DNA from 3 places in the Micromonospora sp. NPDC085948 genome. Region 2 is predicted to be linked to each of the others. Evidence: riboswitches for the same ligand, from Rfam matches in the RefSeq annotation. Region 2 holds a riboswitch; each other region holds the start of a gene.
The links. A riboswitch is a leader RNA that binds a small molecule or an ion and turns the genes downstream of it on or off. The one in region 2 is predicted to bind S-adenosylmethionine.
Positions count from the first base shown of each region.

Region 1: another riboswitch for S-adenosylmethionine. It lies ahead of thrC (threonine synthase); the one in region 2 lies ahead of AB0O48_RS11710 (ABC transporter substrate-binding protein).
Region 3: another riboswitch for S-adenosylmethionine. It lies ahead of AB0O48_RS07175 (aminotransferase class V-fold PLP-dependent enzyme); the one in region 2 lies ahead of AB0O48_RS11710 (ABC transporter substrate-binding protein).

Region 1 is NZ_JBFBJW010000002.1:286,418-289,670, forward strand. It holds gene AB0O48_RS07090 (DMT family transporter) at 1-886, shown strand, start outside; SAM riboswitch class I at 1,030-1,165, shown strand; gene thrC (threonine synthase) at 1,176-2,462, shown strand; gene AB0O48_RS07100 (GNAT family N-acetyltransferase) at 2,838-3,253, shown strand, end outside.
Region 2 is NZ_JBFBJW010000003.1:451,667-454,919, forward strand. It holds gene AB0O48_RS11705 (amino acid transporter) at 1-1,551, shown strand, start outside; SAM riboswitch class IV at 1,638-1,749, shown strand; gene AB0O48_RS11710 (ABC transporter substrate-binding protein) at 2,031-2,945, shown strand; gene AB0O48_RS11715 (amino acid ABC transporter permease) at 2,985-3,253, shown strand, end outside.
Region 3 is NZ_JBFBJW010000002.1:307,710-310,962, reverse strand. It holds gene AB0O48_RS07185 (hypothetical protein) at 1-33, shown strand, start outside; gene AB0O48_RS07180 (PrsW family intramembrane metalloprotease) at 59-1,540, opposite strand; SAM riboswitch class IV at 1,564-1,684, shown strand; gene AB0O48_RS07175 (aminotransferase class V-fold PLP-dependent enzyme) at 1,731-2,996, shown strand; gene AB0O48_RS07170 (FUSC family protein) at 3,012-3,253, opposite strand, start outside.

The DNA.
Region 1 (3,253 bases), on a different contig from region 2:
CCGGGTCGACCCGCTCAACCTCACCACCGCCCGCTACCTGCTCGCCAGCGCCATCCTGGTCGCGATCCTGCTGCTCCGCGAAGGTTCCGGCGCGCTGCGGCACGGCGGCCGGACGGGCGAGATCGTGCTGCTCGGCGTGGTCGGCTTCGCCGGCTTCAACGTGCTCACCAACCTGGCGCTCGAACACGCCGCCCCGCAGCAGATCGCCCTGTTCGTGGCCACCACCCCGCTGATCACCCAGTTGGTCCGCTGGGCGCGCGACGGCGTACGGCCGAAGCCGCTCTTGCTGGCCCTCTCCCTGGTGGCGCTCCTCGGAGTCGGCCTGGTGATCACCCGCGGGAGCCTGGCCGGGCTCGGCCAGTTCGGTCTCGGTGGGCTGATGATGATCGGCGCGGTCCTCGGCTGGGGCATCTACACACACGGTGCCAGCCGGTTCGGCGACTGGTCCCCGCTGCGCTTCACCACCCTGACGGCGCTCGCCGGCACGGCGGCCATGCTGGTCACGAGCATCGGCGCGGACGCCGTCGGCTGGCAGCACGCGCCGGCCGCCGCCGACCTCGCGGCGGTCACCCCACAGTTGGCGTACGCGGTGGTCGTCGGCGCGGTCATCGCGGTCCTGGCCTGGAACACCGGTGTGCAGCGGCTCGGTGCCGCCAACGCGGCGCTGTTCATGAACCTGGTCCCGGTCACCACCTTCGCGGTGCAGATCGCCCGCGGCTACCGCCCGGAGCCCATCGAGCTGGTCGGAGCCGCCATCACGATCGGTGCGCTGGTCGCCGCGAACCTCGCCACCCGGCCTCGGATCCGGCCCTCGTCCCCGCCGCAGTCGACCGCGACCACGGACCAGATCGCCGTGGTCGACCCGGTCGCGGTGAGCGCCCGCTGACCCACCTGCCGGCGCCCCCGGGCCCCGCAGTTGGGGACGGGAGGCGCCGCCGCCGGTGACTCGCTGAGTTGTTCGGCTCACAGCGTGGGATCCGCGGTGGAGGCGACGCAGATAGTTGCCTAGACTCGACGGCACAACTGCATACCTCATCCAGAGGGGCTGAGGGATACGGCCCGACGACGCCCCGGCAACCACCCTGCGCGCTCACCGCTGAGCGACCCGCGGGGCAGGTGCCAATTCCGTCCCCGCCGCACCGTGCGATGTGGGGAAAGATGAGAGGACTCTCGACATGACGTCGACGCTCGCCGCCTCCGGCATCGACACCTCCGCCAGCCCCGCCCGCGCCCTGGTCTGTCGGGCCTGCTCGGCCCGTTACCCGCTCGTCGCCCAGCACGCCTGCTACGAGTGTTTCGGCCCCCTCGAAGTCGACTACGACATCGCCGCCCTGGCCACCGTCACCCGTGAGCAGATCGAGGCCGGCCCGGAGAACATCTGGCGCTACGCCGCACTGCTCCCCGCCGGGCAGGACCCAGCCAGCCGGGTCACCCTCGACCCGGGACTGACCCCACTGGTGGCGGCCCCGCACCTCGCCGCCGAGCTGGGCATCACCGCGCCGCTGTGGGTCAAGGACGACAGCGCCAACCCGACCCACTCCTTCAAGGACCGGGTCGTCTCGGTGGCCCTCACCGCCGCGAAGGCGCTCGGCTTCACCCGGTTCGCCTGCGCGTCGACCGGCAACCTGGCCAACTCGGTGGCCGCGCACGCCGCCCGTGCCGGGGTGCCCTCGGTGGTCTTCATCCCCAGTGACCTGGAGCAGGGCAAGGTCATCACCACCGCCGTCTACGGCGGCGAGTTGGTCGCGATCGACGGCTCGTACGACGACGTCAACCGGCTCTGCGGCGAGTTGGTGGAGACCGACGAGTTCGAGGACACCGCGTTCGTCAACGTGAACGTCCGGCCGTACTACGCGGAGGGCTCCAAGACCCTCGGCTACGAGGTGGCCGAGCAGCTCGGCTGGCGCATCCCGGCGCAGGTGGTCATCCCGATGGCCAGCGGCGAGCTGCTCACCAAGATCGACAAAGCGTTCTCCGAGCTGGTGGAGATCGGCCTGGTCGAGGCGCCGGCCGGCGGCTGGAAGGTCTTCGGCGCCCAGTCCGCGGGTTGCAACCCGATCGCCACCGCGCTGCACGCGGACACCGACACGATCATCCCGGTCAAGCCCACCGGCATCGCCAAGTCGCTCAACATCGGCGACCCGGCCGCCGGCGTCTACGCGCTGGAGGCGGTCCGCCGCACCGGCGGCTGGATGGAGTACGCCGACGACGACGAGATCCGCGCCGGCATCCGCGATCTGGCCCGCACCACGGGCGTCTTCGCCGAGACCGCGGGCGGGGTGACCGTGGCGGTGCTCCGCAAGCTCGTCGAATCCGGTCGGCTCGACCCGACCGCGGAGACCGTGGTGTTCAACACCGGCGAAGGTCTGAAGACCGTCGACGCGGTGGCCGGCCAGGTCGGACCGACCCACCACATCAAGCCCTCGCTGCGCGCCGCCCGCGACGCCGGCCTCCTCGGCTGACCCACCCCGCCACCCGCTCGCCGGCCGGCCCGTGGCCGTTCGCCGGCGGCCGTCGGTCGGTTGGGGTTGATCCACTCGGGTTCCTGGAAGGCGCGGTGTCCGTCCGGCCCGGACACCCCGTTCCCAGGAAATCCGAGTGGATCACTCTGTGACTGAGATTTCGCTGTGAGTGTGGAAAACCCGCCGCTGCGGACTTGACGGCAGGAACCGGACGGCGCAAGATGCTCCGTGCGGGAGGGCATTTCGCCGAAGACTTTTGAAGTTCTTGCGACCCAACGCCGGAGGCGTTGTGCGAGTGTCCCTCCCGACCACGTTCGATCGGGCCAGCGAGTAATTCGCTGGCCCGATCGCTTTTCCGGGCGCACGCTCAGCGCCATGAGCATCACGATCGCGTCGTTCGACGGCACCGACCGAGCCGCGGTCGACGAGGCGTACCTGATCGGCGCGGCGGCCAAAGACGCCGATCTGCCGGACCTTCCACCCTTCTGCCGGCGACGCTTCGACGCGATCTTCCACACGCCGATGCCCGGTGTCGAGTCGCTCTGGGCGCTGGCCCGGCTCGACGGGGTGCCGGCCGGTCACCTCCAACTGGACCTGCCCTACCTCGACAACACCGACAACGCCGGCGCGGAGCTGACCGTGCATCCCGATCTGCGGCGGCAAGGCGTCGGGCGGGCGCTGCACGAGTACGGGGTGCGCCTGCTCCGCGAGCGCGGCCGCAAGCGGATGGTCGCGATGGCCGTCTCCGCGCTGCCCGGCGGGCCGGCCCGAAGCGGGGCGGGCGACGCGTT
Region 2 (3,253 bases):
ATCATCACCATCACCCTGTCGGCCGCCGACGCGACCGCGCACATCGACGAGAACCCGTTCTGGCCGGACGGGTTCAAGGGGCACGAGGTACTTGTCACGCTGCTGCTGGTGGCCCTGTTGGGCGCGGTGTTCCTCAAGGGATTCACCGAGGCCATCGGCATCGCCGTCGTGCTGGTGGCGGCCTACCTGGCGCTGAACGCGGTGGTGGTGGTCGACGCGCTGTGGCGGGTGGTGACGCACCCGAGCGCCGTCGGGGACTGGACGACCATGCTGACCACCGGGCACGGCGATCCCTGGCTGGTGGTCGGGTTGTCGCTGCTGGTCTTTCCGAAACTGGCGTTGGGCCTGTCCGGCTTCGAGACCGGGGTGGCCGTGATGCCGAGCGTACGGGGCGACCCACAGGACTCCGAGGATCGACCGTTGGGCCGGATCCGCGGCGCGCGCCGGCTGCTCACCACCGCCGCGGTGATCATGAGTGTCTTCCTGATCACCAGCAGCGTGACGACCACCATCCTGATCCCGGCGGAGGACTTCCGGCCGGGCGGGCCGGCGAACGGCCGGGCGCTGGCCTACCTGGCGCACCAGCACCTCGGGGAGGTGTTCGGCACCGTCTACGACCTGTCCACCATCGGGATCCTGTGGTTCGCGGGGGCGTCGGCGATGGCCGGACTGCTCAACCTCGTCCCCCGTTACCTGCCCCGCTACGGCATGGCACCGGCCTGGGCGCGGGCCGTCCGGCCGCTCGTGCTGGTCTTCACCACGGTGGCCTTCCTGATCACGGTCGTCTTCGATGCCAGCGTGGACGCGCAGGGCGGCGCGTACGCAACAGGTGTGCTGGTGTTGATCACGTCCGCGGCGACGGCGGTGACGCTCGCGGCGGCCCGGCGGCGTCAGCGCGGTCGCACCGTCGCGTTCGGCGTCATCGCGGTGGTTTTCGTCTACACCACCCTGGCGAACGTGGTGGAACGCCCCGACGGCGTCAAGATCGCGGCCTGTTTCATCGGCGGGATCATCGTGGTCTCGGTGCTGTCCCGGGTGTCTCGGGCCTACGAGCTGCGGGTGGACCGGATCGAGCTGGATCCGGTCGCCACCCGGATGATCGACGAACGCGCCGGACGGCGAATCCGGCTCGTCGCCCACGAGCCCGACCGGCACGACGAGGCCGAGTACCGCGCGAAGTTGGCACAGACGATGGCGGACAACGACTTCCCCGACGACAGCGACGTGATCTTCGTCGAGGTGCACGTCACCGACCCGTCGGACTTCCAGACCGAGTTGCTGGTACGCGGCGGCCTGGCCGACGACAGCTTCGCGGTGCTCAGTCTGACCAGCTCCTCGGTGCCCAACGCGCTCGCCGTCCTGCTGCTGGAGATCCGCGACCGCACGGGGCGGCGACCGCACATCTACTTCGAGTGGAGCGAGGGCGGCCCGGCCCGCAACTTCCTGCGCTACCTGGCGTTCGGGCAGGGCGCGATCGCCTCGGTCACCCGGGAGATCCTGCGCCGCCAGGAACCCGACCCGTGTCGCCGGCCGCACGTGCACGCCGGCTGACCTGCGGGCCGAGCATCCTCCGCGCACGGTGAGCGTGGTCATAACGACTGGACGATCCACCCGTGCGTGCTGCTAGCCTCGCTGCAGGTCATGAGTGCCAGCGCGAAGCCCCGGCTCGCTGGCCGGCAACCCTCCTCCGCGGTGGGGTGCCCCGGGTGAAGACCAGGCACCGGCACGACGTCGGTGCAAGCGTGGCCTGGCACCCAGGTCAGCACAGACCCGGGAGACCCATGCGCATCCTCAGCACCGCCCCACCGACCGATGTCGCGCAACTCCGCGCCGGTCAGCCCACGCCGGCACTGACCCGGCGGCGGCACGTGGACATGATGCGAATGTGCAGCGCCGCGTGTCGACGCGGCCCTCGGCACTAACTAGCACACCTCTCTTTTTCCGAGCCTTTCCAGCGGTACGCCCATCGGGCGCACCGTCGGCGGCACACGTCCGTGCCCGCCGAGACATGACCCCTTTCGGAGACACCCGTGCGAATCCTTCCTGCCCTGACCCGTGCCGCAGCCCTGGGCGCGGCCACGATCCTGGCCGCCACCGCTCTCACCGCCTGCGGCGACGACACCTCGTCCGACGCCACCGCCAACCCGTACGGCCTGGCGCAGCCGGGCGTGCTGCGGGCCGGCACGCTGACCGACGCCCCGCCGAACGTGTACCTCAAGGACGGCAGGTTCACCGGCTTCGACAACGACCTGCTGACCGCCGTGGCCGGCAGGCTCGGCCTCACTGTCGAGTTCGTCGGCACCGACTTCTCCGCGCTGCTGTCCCAGGTCAACAACCACAAGTTCGACGTGGGCAGCTCCTCGATCACCATCACCGAGGCGCGCAAGAAGACCGTCGACTTCGGCAACGGCTACGACTTCGGCTACTTCGGCCTGGACGTGCCGGCCGGCTCGCCGATCACCGGCTTCGACCAGCTCGCCGGCAAGCGGGTCGTGGTGGTGCAGGGCACTGTGCAGGACGACTACGCCACCGGTCAGCAGCTCGACCCGGTCCGGGTGCCGGACTACAACGGTGCGATCAACCAGCTCAAGGCCGGCACCGCCGACGCGTGGATCGCTCCGGCCGAAATCGGCGAGAAGTCGGCCGCCGACAGCACCGGCAAGATCACCGTGGCGGCCAAGCAGCTCAGCCCGGCGCCGACCGCGTACGCCGTGGCCAAGGGCAGCGACAAGCTGCGCGAGGCGCTGAACAAGGGCCTCGACGAGGTCATCGCGGACGGCACCTGGAGCAGGTTGCAGGCGCAGTACTACCCCGGTCGGCCGATCCCGGCGGACTTCACGCCGGGCAGCGGCACCGTGTCGGCACCGACCGCGTCGGGCACGTCGTCGAAGCCGTCGGCGTCCGCGTCGGCCGTGCCGTCGGCGTCCGCGTCGGCCGCGTCCTGACCCGGTGACGAGCGAGCAGGGCGGTAGGAGAGGCGACCGATGGATCCGTTGAGCACGCTGTGGGAGACCTTCTTCGACATCGACGCGATGCGCGAGGCGCTGCCCGAGATGCTGACCGTCGGGTTGCCCAACACACTGATCCTGGCGGTCTCCGCCGCCCTGCTCGGCTCGGTGCTGGGCCTGCTGTTGGCCGTCGCCGGCATCTCGCGCAGCCGTTGGCTGCGCTGGCCGGCGCGGGTCTACACCGACGTGTTCCGAGGACTTCCGGCCGCGGCGACGATCCTGCTGATCGGCGTCGGGCTGGCGCC
Region 3 (3,253 bases), on a different contig from region 2:
TTCGGTGACTTCCTCACCTCGCTGATGACGTGAGGCCGCCGGCCGGGGGCGCCCGCCGTCAGGGGTGTCCCGTGGGCCACGGCGCCGCCGAGCGCGGGCCGGGCCAACCGGGCGGGGCGTAGCCCACCGGAGGCGGTGGCGCGGGGGCCAGCACCACCGGGATCGGCACCACCGGGTCGTCCGGCGCTTCCACCGGCCGCTGCGTACCGTCCGGGAAGCGCAGGTGGTAGCGGCTGCCGTCCCAGACCCCCGTCGGGGCCTGCGGGTCCCGGCCGACGAAGAACGACCGGTACGCGTTCATCGCGTCCAGCAGCTCCCGCTCCTCCCGCGCGGTCCGTTCCTGGTCGGCGGGCTTGCGGTCCAGGCCGCGCAGCGAGCCGTCGCGCAGCAGGGCCAGTCGGGTGGCGGCGGACTGGTAGCCGCGCATCGCCCGCACCCCGGCGTCGCCGGCCACCCGCCGCGCCCAACTGCGGGCCGCGTGCCGCCGGCCGAGGCTGCTCAGCGCCGCCACCTCGGGTGGGCTCAGCCAACCGGCGCGGACGTAGTCCGGCAGGGTCCGCTCGGTGAGCCGCCCCTCCCAGGCGCGCAACCACACCGCGAAACCCACCATGCCGAAGAAGACCGGCACCATCAGGCCCAGGAAGCCGTACAGCATGATCAACGCCTCGCCGGTGGCCTGGGTAAGCGTGGGCAGCAGGTTCCACGTGCCGTGCAACATCATCGCCAGCAGCAGGCCGGCGATCGGGGCGAGCACCCGGACCCGCCGGTCGGCCGTCCGCGCCGCGATGCCCAGCCCCACACCGGTCATCGAGGTGAAGAGCGGATGGGCGAACCCGAACAGCAGGATCCGCAGGATGAAGATCGAGATGACCTGGTTGACGCCGGTCACCGGACCGTACCGGTCGGCTCCGGACGCGTAGCCCAGCCCACCCAGGTAGAGGATGTTCTCCACCATGGCGAAGCCGACCGCGGACAGCCCGCAGTAGACCAGGCCGTCGGTGATCCCGGACCACTCCCGTCGCCGGAACACCAGCAGCAGGATCGGGCCCAGCGCCTTGGTCAACTCCTCGATGAACGGCGCCACCAGCACGCCGGTGAGCGCGTCGGGCAGCCCCCAGGCGGCGAACCGGTTGGCGGCGAATTCGTTGACCGTGAGCGAGGCGGCGGTGGAGACGAATGCTCCCCAGGCGAAGCAGAAGATCAGATACTTCAACGGCTCCGGTTCGTACCGGTCCAGCCAGAGGAAGCAGGCGACCAGCACCGGCACCGGCAGGATGGCGGCGGCCACCCCGATCAGCAGTGCCTGCGCGCCGAGCGACTGGCCGAGCCTGAAGACCATGAACACCGCGCAGGCGGCGATGAGCAGCACCACCCCGGCCAACGCCAAGAACCGCCGCCAGCCCAGCCGGCGCAGCGGCATCCGGGGCGCTCCGCCGACGGACGGAGCCACGGGCGCGGGCGGCGACGGCAGGGGCGTACCGGGCGGGGTGTCGGCCATGCGGTCAGCGTAGCCATCCGCCGCCGGCTGGTCCGGTCGCATCGGTTGCCGCTATGCTGCCCGCAGGTCACGAGTGCCAGCGTTCAGCCCCGGCTTGCTGGCCGGCAACCCTCGTCGAGTTCGCGGTGGGGTGCCCCGGGTGATGACCGGGCCCAGCCCGATCGGTGTGCTGGGCAAGCGCGGACCCCGTCCCGATGCCGCACCCGGGGTCCCTGACCCCGGAGGTTCCGGCGTGCCCGTCACCCTCGTTCCCTCGCTGCCCACCCTGCCCACCGTCGCGCCCGCGTCGGTGCCGCTGGACGTCCTCGGCGTGCCCGGTGAGATCAACCTGGACTACGCGGCGAGCGCACCCTGCGCGCGGGCCGCCGCCGACGCGGTGGCCGAACTGCTGCCCTGGTACGCCAGCGTGCATCGCGGCGCGGGCGCGCTGTCGCGGCGCTGCACCCTCGCGTACGAGCAGGCCCGGCAGACGATCGGTGACTTCTTCAACGCCCGGGCAGACGATCACGTGATCTTCACCCGCAACACCACTGACGCGCTCAACCTGCTGGCGCGGTCGCTGCCGGCCGGCACCACGGTGGTCACCTTCGCGGGCGAGCACCACGCCAACCTGCTGCCCTGGCCCCGCGGTTCGGTACGGCTGCCGGTGCCGGCCGATCCCGCCGGGGCGGTACGCGACCTCGCCGCCGCCCTCACCGAGCTGCGCCGGGGCAGCAGTCCGGCACTGCCGGTGCTGGTCGCGGTGACGGGTGCGAGCAACGTGACAGGTGAGCGGTGGCCGGTCGCCGAGCTGGCCCGGGTGGCGCACCGGCACGGTGCCCGGATCGTGCTCGATGCCGCACAACTCGCCCCGCACGCCCCGGTCGACCTGTTGGCGCTGGACGCCGACTACCTGGCCGTGTCCGGCCACAAGCTGTACGCGCCGTTCGGTGCGGGCGTGCTGATCGGCCGGGCGGACTGGCTGGACGCCGCCCCGCCGTACCTGGCGGGTGGGGGCGCCACCAGCCACGTCGGCCCGGCCACCCACGACGTGACCTGGGCAACCGGTCCGGCCCGGCACGAGGGTGGCACACCGAACCTGCTCGGCGCGGTCGCGCTGGCGGCCGTGTGCACGGCGCTCGGCGGGGCCGACCGGGATGCGCTGGCCGCCCACGAGCAGGCGCTGCTGACGCGACTGCGGACCGGCATCGAGGCGCTGCCGCACGTGGTGGAGCTGCGCACCTTCGGCCCGAACGCGCCGCGGGTCGGCATCGTCTCGTTCGTGGTCGCCGGCCGGGACTCCGCCGACGTGGCCGCGCGGCTGGCCAGCACGCACCGGATCGGCGTGCGCGACGGGTTGTTCTGTGCCCACCCGCTGGCCCGGCGGCTGCTCGCCGAGGCGGCGGGGCGTACCGGCCGACGGGACCTGCCGCCCACGGCGTTGCGCGCCAGCCTCGGCCTGGGCAGCACCGTCGAGCAGGTGGACCGGCTGCTCGCGGCGCTCGCCGAGTTGGGCTGAGGAGCGCGGCCGCGGTCAGCCGACGGGCGGGGCGGTCGGCGGTTTCGGCGCCTCGCCCGGCTCGGCCGGCTCACCGACCGGCCGCTCCTGCTCCCCGAAGGCGGTGCGGATCCACCGGTTCGCCTCCTCCTGTTCGATCCCGGAGGCCACCAGCAGGTCGCTGGCGGTGGTCCGGATCTGGGCGACGACCACGCTGCCGGAGAAGCCGACGCCGGCGCCGTACGCCCGACCCGCCTCGCTGACCGCGCGCAGCGACC